Regions from separate parts of the Citrobacter farmeri genome, predicted to be linked through region 2. Evidence: predicted binding sites of a transcription regulator. Region 2 holds the regulator's gene; each other region holds the start of a gene.
What was found. Region 2 encodes Fur, which represses iron uptake genes when iron is present. Its sites were predicted from a motif close to ATAATAATGAGAACNACTATCAA; they were not measured.
Positions count from the first base shown of each region.

Region 1: sufA (Fe-S cluster assembly scaffold SufA) is a predicted target of Fur. The motif match lies at 1,160-1,182, and genes of this name have one in related genera.
Region 3: sodA (superoxide dismutase [Mn]) is a predicted target of Fur. The motif match lies at 1,367-1,389, and genes of this name have one in related genera.
Region 4: I6L53_RS12775 (TonB-dependent siderophore receptor) is a predicted target of Fur. The motif match lies at 1,882-1,904, and genes of this name have one in related genera.

Region 1 is NZ_CP077291.1:2,538,351-2,541,499, reverse strand. Features, by position in the region: gene I6L53_RS11925 (LysR family transcriptional regulator) at 1-761, shown strand, start outside; gene sufA (Fe-S cluster assembly scaffold SufA) at 1,222-1,590, shown strand; gene sufB (Fe-S cluster assembly protein SufB) at 1,599-3,086, shown strand; gene sufC (Fe-S cluster assembly ATPase SufC) at 3,096-3,149, shown strand, end outside.
Region 2 is NZ_CP077291.1:3,231,009-3,234,157, reverse strand. Features, by position in the region: gene tcuR (tricarballylate utilization LysR family transcriptional regulator TcuR) at 1-805, opposite strand, end outside; gene fur (ferric iron uptake transcriptional regulator) at 937-1,383, opposite strand; gene fldA (flavodoxin FldA) at 1,664-2,194, opposite strand; gene ybfE (LexA regulated protein) at 2,344-2,637, opposite strand; gene ybfF (esterase) at 2,766-3,149, opposite strand, start outside.
Region 3 is NZ_CP077291.1:184,929-188,077, reverse strand. Features, by position in the region: gene kdgT (2-keto-3-deoxygluconate transporter) at 1-480, opposite strand, end outside; gene sodA (superoxide dismutase [Mn]) at 674-1,294, opposite strand; gene rhaT (L-rhamnose/proton symporter RhaT) at 1,581-2,615, shown strand; gene rhaR (HTH-type transcriptional activator RhaR) at 2,612-3,149, opposite strand, start outside.
Region 4 is NZ_CP077291.1:2,704,182-2,707,330, reverse strand. Features, by position in the region: gene I6L53_RS12775 (TonB-dependent siderophore receptor) at 1-1,780, opposite strand, end outside; gene comR (TetR family copper-responsive transcriptional repressor ComR) at 2,012-2,647, opposite strand; gene bhsA (multiple stress resistance protein BhsA) at 2,891-3,148, shown strand.

The DNA.
Region 1 (3,149 bases), 690 kb from region 2:
GGGCTGGCGCGCGGTTAATTCATCGCTCATCACGCAAGCTGACGATTACACCCGCCGGAGAAGAGGCGCTGGTGAAGACGCGAACGCTGGCGCAACTTTCCCAGGCGATTGGGGCGGGATCGGGGGCGGTTATTCCTTCAGGAACGCTGCGCGTCGCATGTGCGCACTTTACGGCAATGCATATTCTCGCGCCGGTGCTGCCGGGTTTTTTAGCGCGGTATCCGGAACTGCGCATTGAAGTTGAGATAAACAATCAGCCGGTCAGTCTGGTCGGAGAACGCATTGATGTCGCGATTCGCATTACCGATAATCCTGAACCCGGTGTGATTGCCCGTCGACTCGGCGACTGCGAATCGGTTCTGTGCGCGTCAGAGGGGTATTTGCACCAGCACGGTATCCCGCAGACGCTGGAGGATCTCGCTCAGCATAACTGCCTGTATTACAGCGGGTTTGCCGGAAAATCGTGGCATTTTCTCGACGAGCAGGGCGAGGCGGTTTCAGTGGCGATAAAGGGGAATCTCAGCGCCGGGATCTCGTCGCTGTTGTGCGAATCTGCGTTGGCAGGCATGGGGATCGCGCTGGTGCCGGAAAAGGAAGCGCGTGAAGGGCTGGCGCAGGGGCGGCTGGTACGCCTCCTGCCGATGCTGCAACCCCGGCGCCTTGCCGTATACGGTCTGTATCTTTCCCGTGAACATCAGCCAGTCGGGCTTCGGCTGTTTCTGGAGGCAATCCAGGAAACGATGTCGAACGCACATAATTGATCCGACACAAAAAAGTGCGGGATAGCAATTTGTGTTAAAAATGACCTCCGGCAGTATGAGATTATTCTTATCGCCCCTTCAAGAGCTAAGCCATCGTGAGTGCCGGAGATAAGCGCCGGATGGGGCCGGAACCCTTAAGGCTGTTACTGACAACCTTAAGGGTTTTGTTTTTCTGTGCTTTCACCCTTCCCATGTCATCCCTATTCCTGAAATAGTCATTTTCTATACATCTTTACTGTTTTGACCAGTCCGGTCGATGATGAACGTTAAAGTCATTATTAATCAATGCATTGAACAAATTCATCCATTCCTCTTAACCCGCGTGGCAGGGTCTATGCTTAATAAAAGTGCTCAAAAAGGGTGAAACGCCGGAATGCCCCTGCTGTTGAGGGGTTGAAGTGAGAATCGTTATCACTAACATGGTGTTATAGCCTGATGGCTCATTATGCGAGGTAACCCTATGGAATTGCATTCAGGAACATTTGATCCGGACGATTTCGCCTGGCGCGGATTGACATTGAGCCCTGCGGCAGCGGCGCATATTCGCGAACTGGTCGCAAAGCAGCCCGGCATGCTGGGCGTGCGCCTGGGCGTTAAGCAGACGGGATGCGCCGGTTTTGGCTACGTGCTGGATACCGTCAGCGAGCCGGAAAAAGACGATCTGCTGTTCGAGACGGAGGGCGCGAAGCTCTATGTCCCGCTACAGGCGATGCCGTTTATCGACGGCACGGAAGTGGATTACGTTCGCGAAGGATTAAACCAGTTATTCAAATTTCATAACCCGAAAGCCCAGAACGAATGCGGGTGCGGCGAAAGCTTTGGGGTATAGGCGGTACTATGTCTCGTAATACTGAAGCAACTGACGATGTCAAAACCTGGACCGGTGGCCCCCTGAATTACAAAGAGGGTTTCTTTACCCAACTGCAAACGGATGAGCTGGCGAAAGGGATTAACGAAGAGGTGGTTCGTGCCATATCGGCCAAACGTAATGAGCCGGAGTGGATGCTGGAATTTCGCCTCAATGCGTACAGAGCCTGGGTCGACATGCCGGAGCCGCACTGGTTAAAAGCGCACTATGAGACGCTGAATTATCAGGACTACAGCTACTATTCCGCGCCTTCATGCGGGAATTGTGATGAGACCTGCGCGTCGGAACCGGGAGCGGTACAGCAAACCGGGGCGAACGCTTTTCTCAGTAAAGAGGTAGAGGCTGCCTTTGAACAGCTCGGCGTGCCGGTGCGTGAAGGCCGTGAGGTGGCAGTTGACGCCATCTTTGACTCCGTTTCCGTCGCCACCACCTATCGTGAAAAACTGGCGGAACAGGGGATCATATTCTGCTCTTTCGGCGAAGCGATTCACGATCATCCCGAACTGGTGAAACAGTATCTTGGCACCGTCGTACCCGGCAACGATAACTTCTTCGCCGCGCTGAATGCGGCGGTCGCCTCTGATGGCACCTTTATCTATGTGCCGAAAGGCGTGCGCTGTCCGATGGAGCTTTCCACTTACTTTCGCATCAACGCCGAGAAGACCGGACAGTTTGAGCGCACGATCCTGATAGCAGATGAAGGCAGTTATGTCAGCTATATCGAAGGCTGTTCAGCACCCGTGCGCGATAGCTATCAGCTGCACGCGGCGGTAGTGGAAGTGATCATCCACAAAGACGCCGAGGTGAAATACTCCACCGTTCAGAACTGGTTCCCTGGGGATAACAACACCGGCGGTATTCTGAACTTCGTCACCAAACGCGCGCTGTGCGAAGGTGAGAACAGCAAAATGTCGTGGACCCAGTCGGAGACCGGATCGGCCATTACCTGGAAATACCCAAGCTGCATTCTGCGCGGCGACAACTCCATCGGCGAGTTTTATTCGGTGGCGCTGACCAGCGGGCATCAGCAGGCAGATACCGGCACCAAGATGATCCACATCGGCAAGAACACCCGGTCGACCATTATCTCGAAGGGGATTTCTGCCGGACACAGTCAGAACAGCTATCGTGGTCTGGTCAAAATCATGCCAACGGCCACCAATGCCCGTAACTTCACCCAGTGCGACTCGATGCTGATTGGCGCCGACTGTGGGGCGCATACCTTCCCGTATGTCGAATGCCGGAACAACAGCGCGCAGTTGGAGCATGAGGCAACCACTTCACGGATTGGGGAAGATCAGCTGTTCTACTGCCTGCAGCGCGGCATCAGCGAAGAGGATGCGATCTCGATGATCGTCAACGGCTTCTGTAAGGACGTGTTCTCTGAATTGCCGCTGGAGTTTGCCGTCGAAGCGCAAAAATTATTAGCCATTAGCCTTGAACACAGCGTCGGTTAAGGAAGCAACATGTTAACGATTAAAGATTTACAGGTCAGTGTGGAAGAGAAAGCGATCCTGCGC
Region 2 (3,149 bases):
CCAGAAAATTGGGGCGGCTGAGTACAGGATTGTGGACACCGATCACTCTTAGCGCTGCTCTCTCAAGGTGCGAAATGGCAGCGCCGGGTTGCAGCGTGGCACCGAGTCCGCTGCGAACGGCACGCATCAGTAACGCCAGGCCATCAATTTCCGTGGCGATATCCACCTTTAGTCCGTGTTCCTGACAGATGGCCTCCAGTCGGCCGCGCAGTCCGTGACCCTGACTTGGCATGATCAGCGGAATATTCGCCAGTTGGGCAGGGGTTATGGTGTCATCCGGAATATCTGCCAGCAGCTCGTGCGTGCCAATCAGAAAAAGCCGCTCTTCGAGAACCGGCCTGGCGCTCCAGCGCAGGATCTTCTCTTTCTGAAAAACGACGGCCAGATCAATCTGACGGGTGTTGATCATCCGCTCCAGGTTGCCGGAGAGGCTTTCCACCACATGCAAGCGTACGTCGGCGTAATGTTCCCGCATGGCATGAATAAACGGCATTCCGAGGATGGAGGCGGTGCTGGGGGCCATACCGACGCTGACATGACCGGACAGACGCGCATCTCGCGCCGCCAGAATCGCATCATCAGCGTGACGTAGCGCCAGCTGTGCCTGTGAATAAAAAGCCAGACCGGCGTTGGTTGGCGTTACGCCACGCGAGGTTCGCTGCAACAGACGAATCGCGAGTTCGTTTTCCAGTCGCGTCATCTGCTGGCTGAGTGCTGAGACGCCGATGTCGAGATCGAGCGCCGCGCTGCCCATACTGCCGGTTTCCACTATACGGACAAAGTAACGTAGCTGGCGAAGTTCCATTTCAATTCTCCGGACAGGGCAGGGTGAGATTTTACATTAAAGCAACATGCTGTCAGAAGCAAAGCACAGAATGGGGAATGACACGCATAAAAAAAGCCAACCGGATGGTTGGCTTTTCAGAATAATACACATTATTTCGCGTCGTGCGCGTGTTCATCTTCACGACAATCGCCTTCAGCGCAGTGGCCGTACAGATAAAGGCTGTGATTCGTCAGACGAATGCCATGCTTCGCCGCGATTTCACGCTGGCGGGCTTCAATAGAATCATCACTGAATTCGATCACTTTGCCGCAATCGAGGCAAATAAGGTGATCGTGATGATGCTGCTGCGTCAGCTCGAAAACGGATTTACCACCTTCAAAATTGTGGCGGGTAACGATCCCGGCGTCATCAAACTGGTTCAGCACGCGATACACGGTCGCCAGACCAATTTCTTCACCCATGTCGATCAGTCGTTTATATAAATCTTCCGCACTGACGTGATGGTTTTCCGGTCCCTGAAGAACTTCCAGAATCTTTAAACGAGGAAGCGTTACTTTCAGGCCAGCCTTCTTTAATGCGGTATTGTTGTCAGTCATGCGGAATCTGTCCTGTTGCTAAACGATTCACTTCATACAAGAAGTGACAGAAATTGCACTCGAGATAATGCGTTTCATTATAGGACTGCCGTGTCTAAATGAAAACTGCAAGCCTCTGGCAAATGTTAATAAATAGTCGGTATTGCCTGGAAATGAGAGCGCCACCTAAAAACTCCCGCACATTGTACAGGGATGGGCAAGAAAGTTACAAATTTGTAGCAATTATTTTGATTGGTTCTGTCTATTGATGCGGCGCAAACGTTGTCTGCGCCGCCGTACATCAGGCGTTGATGATCTCGTCCAGGTGCAGTTCTTCAGAAATCTGCTTCACCCATTTTTCCACGCGCTCAGCGGTCAGTTCCGGCTGACGGTCTTCGTCAATCGCCAGACCGACAAAATGGTCGTCATCAGCCAGACCTTTGGACGCTTCAAAATGATAGCCTGCGGTCGGCCAGTGACCCACGATGGTTGCGCCGCGCGGCTCAATGATATCGCGGATCGTGCCTAACGCGTCGCAGAAGTATTCGGCATAATCTTCCTGATCGCCACAGCCAAACAGGGCAACCAGTTTGCCGTTAAAATCAATGTCTTCGAGGGTTGGGAAGAAGTCGTCCCAGTCGCACTGCGCTTCACCGTAGTACCAGGTTGGGATACCGAGCAGCAGAATGTCATAGCCTTCGAGATCTTCCTTGCTGCTTTTTGCAATGTCATGTACATCGGCAACGTCTTTACCAAGCTGTTTTTGAATCATTTTTGCGATATTTTCGGTATTCCCGGTGTCGCTGCCGAAAAAGATGCCAGTGATTGCCATGAGTAAAGTAACCTCTTGAAACTTATTGAAATGGTGGTGGCGAATTGCCCACAGATAACGGCAATCATAGCAGAACAGTCAGGTATGCGGAAATAGCAAACGCATACGAGTGCACTCCATGCTACACGAAAGTGGGGGATGGGATGATTTCAGGCGAGATTCTGACCGCGTAGCGCCGCCAGTTGGGCCATCAGTATCTCTTCAATCAGTTCGCTGCGGCTTATCTCCCGGGATTCCGCCAGCTCATTTAGCGCGTCAACGGCTTCCGCGTTGAGTTTGAGCTCGACACGCTTAAGACCACGAACTTTGTCGCGTTTTAGCTGGTTACGCTTGTTAATGCGCAGTTGTTCATCGCGCGAAAGCGGATTGGTTTTCGGTCGTCCCGGGCGACGCTCGTGCGCGAACAGATCTAGTGTCGTACGGTCCGTTTGTTCTTTGGCCATGATTTTGGTGACTTCGGGGAAACAATCAGCCAGGCCTCTGCCCGGATGGATAGCGCGCCATCATACATCAGCGAATGAGGCGCGCCAACGTTCGTACGAGTAATCGCGCACGGACGCCGAGTTTTTAATCAGTTAGCCGTTTCATTCAGATAACGACGGATGGCGCGCAGCACCGCCTCCGGCTTTTCGGCATGCACCCAATGACCGGCCCCGGCAATCACATGCGCACGCGCCTGTGGGAACTGGGCCAGCAAATCGGCGCGATATGCTTCAGTGACATAAGGGGAGTTGCCGCCGGGGATAAACAGTGCCGGATGATCCCAGGCCGGAATCGTCTCCCATCCGACGATGTGCGGGTATTGTTCCCATAGTACCGGTACGTTGAAACGCCACTCGCCGTCAACATACGATTTCAGCAAAAATTGAATCACGCCTTCTTCATTAAGATGTTCGCGCATGACCGCTGCTGCCTGCTGACGGGTGTTTGCTTCTGCTGCCGTCACCGCGTTGAT
Region 3 (3,149 bases), 1.8 Mb from region 2:
CGTACCGAGGATGATCATCGTCATCAACGGGCCTGATTCCAGTGACATCAGAACAAATGCCCCGGCCTCTTCTTTGGTGCCGTACTGCTGCATGATCGACGCGTACAGCCCGCCGTTGGTCATATCCATTGCCGCAACCAGCGCCAGTGTTGACAGCCCGGCAAAGAACCCTGCCTCCACACCATGTTCAGGGATAATCCGTGAGGCAATCGCCGCTACCACCCATGCCACCGCAATTTTGGTCACCACCAGCGTACCGGACTTACGCAGGACGGTCCCCGTCGCGCTCAGCTTGATGGAGGCCCCCATGCAGAAAAACCACACGGCCAGAATTGGCACCGTACCGGTGATCATCCCGTTGGTGAATGAGCCAAAATATTTCCCCGCGTCAGGAGAGAACGTGTGGCACAACGCGCCCAGGAACAAAGGGACGAGCATCATGCCACCAGGGATTTTTTCTATCGTGCGTTTAATCTGCATTTCCATCACCTTCCGATGTAAAGATGTGTCAACGATAGACATTCAGCACAATAATAAAAGTGATCCCAACCACATAACAAAACAATGTTTCATTTTTTATGGATCACTGTTTTTGGTCCGATTTTGATCACAAAAAAACCCCACCGGCCGCGCCGACGGGGTTATTCAAACGCTACATCTTGTTAAATAAGACTTATTTTTTCGCCGCGAAACGCGCAGCCGCTTCGTCCCAGTTCACTACGTTCCAGAACTCGTTGATGTAGTCCGGACGACGGTTCTGGAATTTCAGGTAGTAAGCGTGCTCCCACACATCCAGACCCACAATCGGGAAACCGGAAGCGCCAGAAATGGCTTCACCCATCAGCGGGGAATCCTGGTTTGCGGTAGAAACAACCGCCAGTTTGTCACCTTTCAGTACCAGCCAGGCCCAGCCTGAACCGAAACGGGTTGCCGCGGCTTTTTCAAACTCTGCTTTGAAGTTATCAACAGAGCCGAAATCACGTTCGATAGCCGCTTTCAGATCGCCCTGCAGGGTGGTGCCCTTTTTCAGGCCTTTCCAGAACAGGCTGTGGTTAGCGTGACCGCCCGCGTTGTTACGCAGAACGGTTTTCTTGTCGGCAGGTACCTGATCCAGTTTAGCGATCAGCTCTTCTGCAGACAGGTTAGCGAATTCAGGCAGACTTTCCAGCGCCGCGTTAGCGTTGTTTACATAAGTCTGATGATGTTTGGTATGGTGGATTTCCATCGTCTGCTTATCGAAGTGCGGTTCCAGCGCATCATAAGCGTACGGCAGGGATGGCAGTGTATAACTCATATTCATCTCCATTATTGTCGAGCGGCCGGGTGTTAACGCCGCGTAAGCAGTTGGTTCATTATAGTTAATTAAATGATATTGAAAATGATTATCAATGCCGTACTTTTAATAAGGTTATTACAAAAGCGTCTATTGTTGATTATGTGAGCCATATCACCCACTTAACCGGGTCTTTGCCAGAAAGGGAAAATCGCGGCAATCGGCAAAAGGTTATACATCTGCGCAATTTTTAAACTCATGACGTCGGAAGGGTAGAAACGACGATAAAAACAATGAGGATGATGTGATGAGTAACGCGATTACGATGGGTATTTTTTGGCATTTGATAGGCGCAGCCAGTGCGGCCTGTTTCTATGCCCCGTTCAAACAAGTGAAACAGTGGTCATGGGAAACGATGTGGTCGGTCGGCGGGATTGTCTCCTGGTTGATTCTTCCCTGGACCATTAGCGCCATGCTGCTGCCCGACTTCTGGGCCTATTACAGTTCGTTCAGCCTCTCCACTCTACTGCCGGTATTTCTGTTCGGCGCAATGTGGGGCATCGGCAATATCAACTACGGCCTGACCATGCGCTACCTCGGCATGTCGATGGGGATTGGCATTGCTATCGGCATCACGCTGATTGTCGGTACGCTGATGACCCCTATCATCAACGGCAACTTTGATGTGCTGATTAACACCGAAGGCGGGCGTATGACCCTGCTCGGGGTGCTGGTTGCGCTGATTGGTGTTGGGATCGTCACTCGTGCGGGTCAGCTCAAAGAGCGCAAAATGGGCATCAAAGCCGAAGATTTCAATCTGAAAAAAGGGCTACTGCTGGCCGTAATGTGCGGCATTTTCTCCGCAGGTATGTCATTTGCGATGAACGCCGCAAAACCGATGCATGAAGCTGCCGCAGCGCTGGGTGTAGACCCGCTGTATGTCGCGCTGCCAAGCTATGTGGTGATCATGGGCGGCGGCGCGCTGGTCAACCTGGGCTTCTGTTTTATTCGTCTGGCAAAAGTGAAGAACCTGTCGGTAAAAGCCGACTTCTCGCTGGCAAAATCACTGATCATCACCAACGTGCTGCTGTCTGCGCTCGGTGGCCTGATGTGGTATTTGCAGTTCTTTTTCTACGCCTGGGGCCACGCGCGTATTCCGGCGCAATATGACTACATCAGTTGGATGCTGCACATGAGTTTCTACGTGCTGTGCGGTGGTATCGTCGGTCTGGTGCTGAAAGAGTGGAACAACGCCGGGCGTCGTCCTGTCGGCGTACTGAGTCTGGGATGCGTGGTGATCATCATCGCCGCCAACATTGTCGGCCTGGGCATGGCAAGCTAATCACTTGAGTTACTGAGATGACGCCATTGACTGGGCGTCATCCCGGTTTCCCGCGTGAACACCACAGAAAAGTAGTTACTGTCCTCAAATCCACACTTCATCGAAATTTCACCAATCATCAGGCGGCTGTGCTGAAGCAGATATTGCGCATGGCAGACGCGAACCTGACGCTGATACTGGTTAATTGTCATCCCGGTCTGGCTACGAAACTGCTGGCGCAGCACGCGTTCACTGCACGCTTCCCGATCGCAAAAGGCATCCAGCGCAAACGGACGTTCCAGACTGGCTGCCAGCGCGGTTATCAGTTTATCCAGCAACGTTTCACTGGAGGTCGCCGGCAGCGTATCGGTGGCATAGCGATGGCGCTTCAGCGTCATCACCAGTTGGCCAAAGAGCAGCTCCGCCATATCGTTGGCGAGTGGATCGTGCTGGTTACTTTCATGCTCAATCTGGCTTATCACCTGGCGCGCCTGCGTCATTCCGACACTGCCCAGTCGCCAGTGGGGTTGCCGCGGCGTGCCGTTAAAACCCGGA
Region 4 (3,149 bases), 530 kb from region 2:
CGCTGTCAGGGATAAAGTAGTCTGCTGCGCCTTCCACGCCGTAAATTCGGCGATCGTCAGGTTCCACGCGGATCGTCATATCGCTACGGTTAATCACAATCGACTTATCGGACGTCGAATAGTACGCCGCCAGTTGGGTACGCAGATTATCACCGGTATAGCGCCAGCCCAGCTCATACGAGTTGACCTTAATCCCTTCCAGGCGCGAATCTGCAACGTTCACGCTGCGCTGGAGTTGGTAATGATCGCCCACTAACTGGTAAGTGCCATTGCCGTAGTATTTTCCGGGGTCCGGCAGCTCAACGCCCTGCGAAAAGTTAAACCACGCCTGCTGGCGTTCGGTGAGATTCGCCAACAGCCCGGCATTGAACAAGAAGTTGTCGTAATCGGTTTTGCCGCCAGGAATGACATCGGCAGAGCTCGCCAGGCCATTGGCGATCCCCTGTTGCTGGGCGTAACCCACAAAATCATCAACCCGGTTTTCTGTCCACTGATAGCGGACGCCGCCGCTCAGGGTGAAGATGTCATTAATGTCATAACTGCTTTGCAGGAACGGGGCAAAATTGGTGATGCTGTAGCCGGGATAACGTCCAGTCGTATAGGCTGTTCGGTTGTCCATCCCGCCAGACGGCACAGACCAGGCCAGATCGAAGAATTTCTGGTTGGAGTCAAAGGTTTCATGGTCCGCATCGACGCCCCACGTCAGCTCCCAGTTATCCATCAGCTGGCTGTTAAGCGTGATTTTCGCACCATACTGATCAGTATCTTGCTGCGAGGCTGAGAAGCTGGTTACCTGGCCCTTGCTGAGCGTCGGGAAAGGGTAGAATTTCAGCGACTCATCGCGGTAATAGATCTGGCTGACCAGATTCTGGCCGAAAAAGTCCGCGTCAGAGTATTGCAGGCTGATCAGATGGCGCTCAGTCCCCGGAATGCGGTCAGAACTGAGGCCGCTGCGGGTGCTGGCGGTGCCGCCGCCGGTAACGGCGGACATATTTTCCCCCAGGTACAGTCCGTAATCCTCATCGCCCTGACTCTTGTAGTACTGGGTGACCACCTGTATCTGGCGATTTTCATCGATGTCGAGGGTACCGGTTCCCATCACATCCAGTCGATCGGAGTGCTGCAGACCGGTCTGCGTGTTGTCGAGCATCAGAGCGTCGCCGTTGCCGTCGTACCAGCCGCCAAAGCGTTGATAAGCTACAGACAGCCGACCAGACGCGCGATCTGTACCGCCGCTGACCGCTGCGGCAACGCGCTCGTCGTGATCGTTACTATTGTTAAAGCCGGATTTACTACCCAGTTCAAGTTCTACCTGGCTATCCGCCTGGCCCTTTTTGGTGACGATGTTAATTAAGCCACCGGTGCTGCCGCCGCCATACAGCGACGTTGCGCCTGAAATGACCTCTATGTGTGCGATGTTAAACGGGTCGATCGCATCCAGTTGACGGCTGTCGGTGCGCGATGAGTTAAGGCGTACGCCATCGATCAGCACGACAATCGCGCGACCGCGCATGTTCATACCGTAGTTGGTGCGCCCCTGACTACTGACGTCAATGCCCGGGATCAGTTGGGCCAGCACGTCTTTGAACTCTTTACCGCCCTGAACCTGTTGCTCAATCTCCTGGCCTTCAATCACCCAGGTGGTCTGCGCCATTTCGGCTACGGTTTTCTGGCTGCGGTTGGCGCTGACGATGAGGTTTTCTTCTTCTGTTTGTGCCGCCGCAGCGGGCAGAGTCAGGGCTAACAGGATCGGGTTGAGGACCCAAAGACGCTTATTCATTCGCATTCCTTTCTGAAAATATCTGTACAGGTAAAGTGATTTAACCGGGTGTAGCCGGTTGTTACATTGTGAAACAGATGTAAAATCAAATGCGAATATTGCTGATAATAATTGCCATTATCAATATTTTTTTGCGGAAAATTGAATCTAACTGAATGATAACACTAGTAATTGTGCGGGAATTGCGGCATGGAAGAACCGGGAAACGAAGTTCCCGGTCATAGATAACGATCAGGCCTTGAGCAATTCAGGCCACAGGCGCAGGGTGGTGCGGGTGATTTGCATCAGCTTATCGAAACTGGCACCTTCACGGGCGCTGATGGACATACCCTGCAAGATGCAACTCAGATATTCGGCAAGATTTTGCACATTGCAGTGCGCCGGGATCTCACCGCGTTCCTGCCGTTGACGCAGAAATTGCGTCAGGGTCTGCTCCTGCATAGCGTGACGTGATTTCACCGTATGTGCAATGTCACGTGACGCGGCGGCAAGCGTCGCGGAAGTGTTGATCATAAAGCAGCCAGCGGGGGTATCCTTGCTGGTGAAACAGGTTGCCACCGCGGTGAAGTAATCCTCCAGAGCGGCTTCAACGCTTTTCTCTTCGCAGAATAACTGCGCTTCATGTTTTGCCGCGAAGCGGGCGATGTATCTGTCCAGTACGGCGCGGAACAACCCCTCTTTATTGGTAAATTCCGCATACAGCGTTGGCGCTTTCGCGCCCGTTGCTTCAACAAGGTCAGAAAGCGATGTCGCTTCATAACCGTGCTGCCAGAAGAGTGTCATGGCCTTATCAAGCGCGGCTTCCCTGTCGAACACTTTTGGTCGGCCACGGCTTTTTTTTACACAACTTGTCGATTCAGTTGTCATGGTGCCGTTGTACCTTAATGGGGTTAGTGAACAACCATTATAAAAATAAACCAGCCCAGGCTCCAGCGCATTCGCGAGAAAAATATTATTAGCCTAGTTTTATGAAAGATAAGGGCTTTTTGTTTTTTATAACGTTCGTTATAAAAAATGGGTTGACGTGTGACCTGGATCACATCTATCATTTACCTATCGATCGTTAAGTAAATGCTTGCGACGCCCAATCATCTGCAAAAGGTCACTATTATGAAAAACGTAAAAACCCTCATCGCTGCTGCTGTTCTCAGTTCACTGTCATTCGCAAGCTTTGCGGCTGTTGAAGTTCAGGCAACGCCAACAGGTCAGCAAAAAGTCGGCACCATCTCTGCAAACGCAGGCACTAACCTGAGTTCACTGCAGGATGAACTGGCGCAAAAAGCGGATGCTATGGGAGCGAAATCTTTCCGTATTACTTCCGTGAGTGGTCCGAACAACCTGCACGGTACTGCAGTAATTTATAAATAAG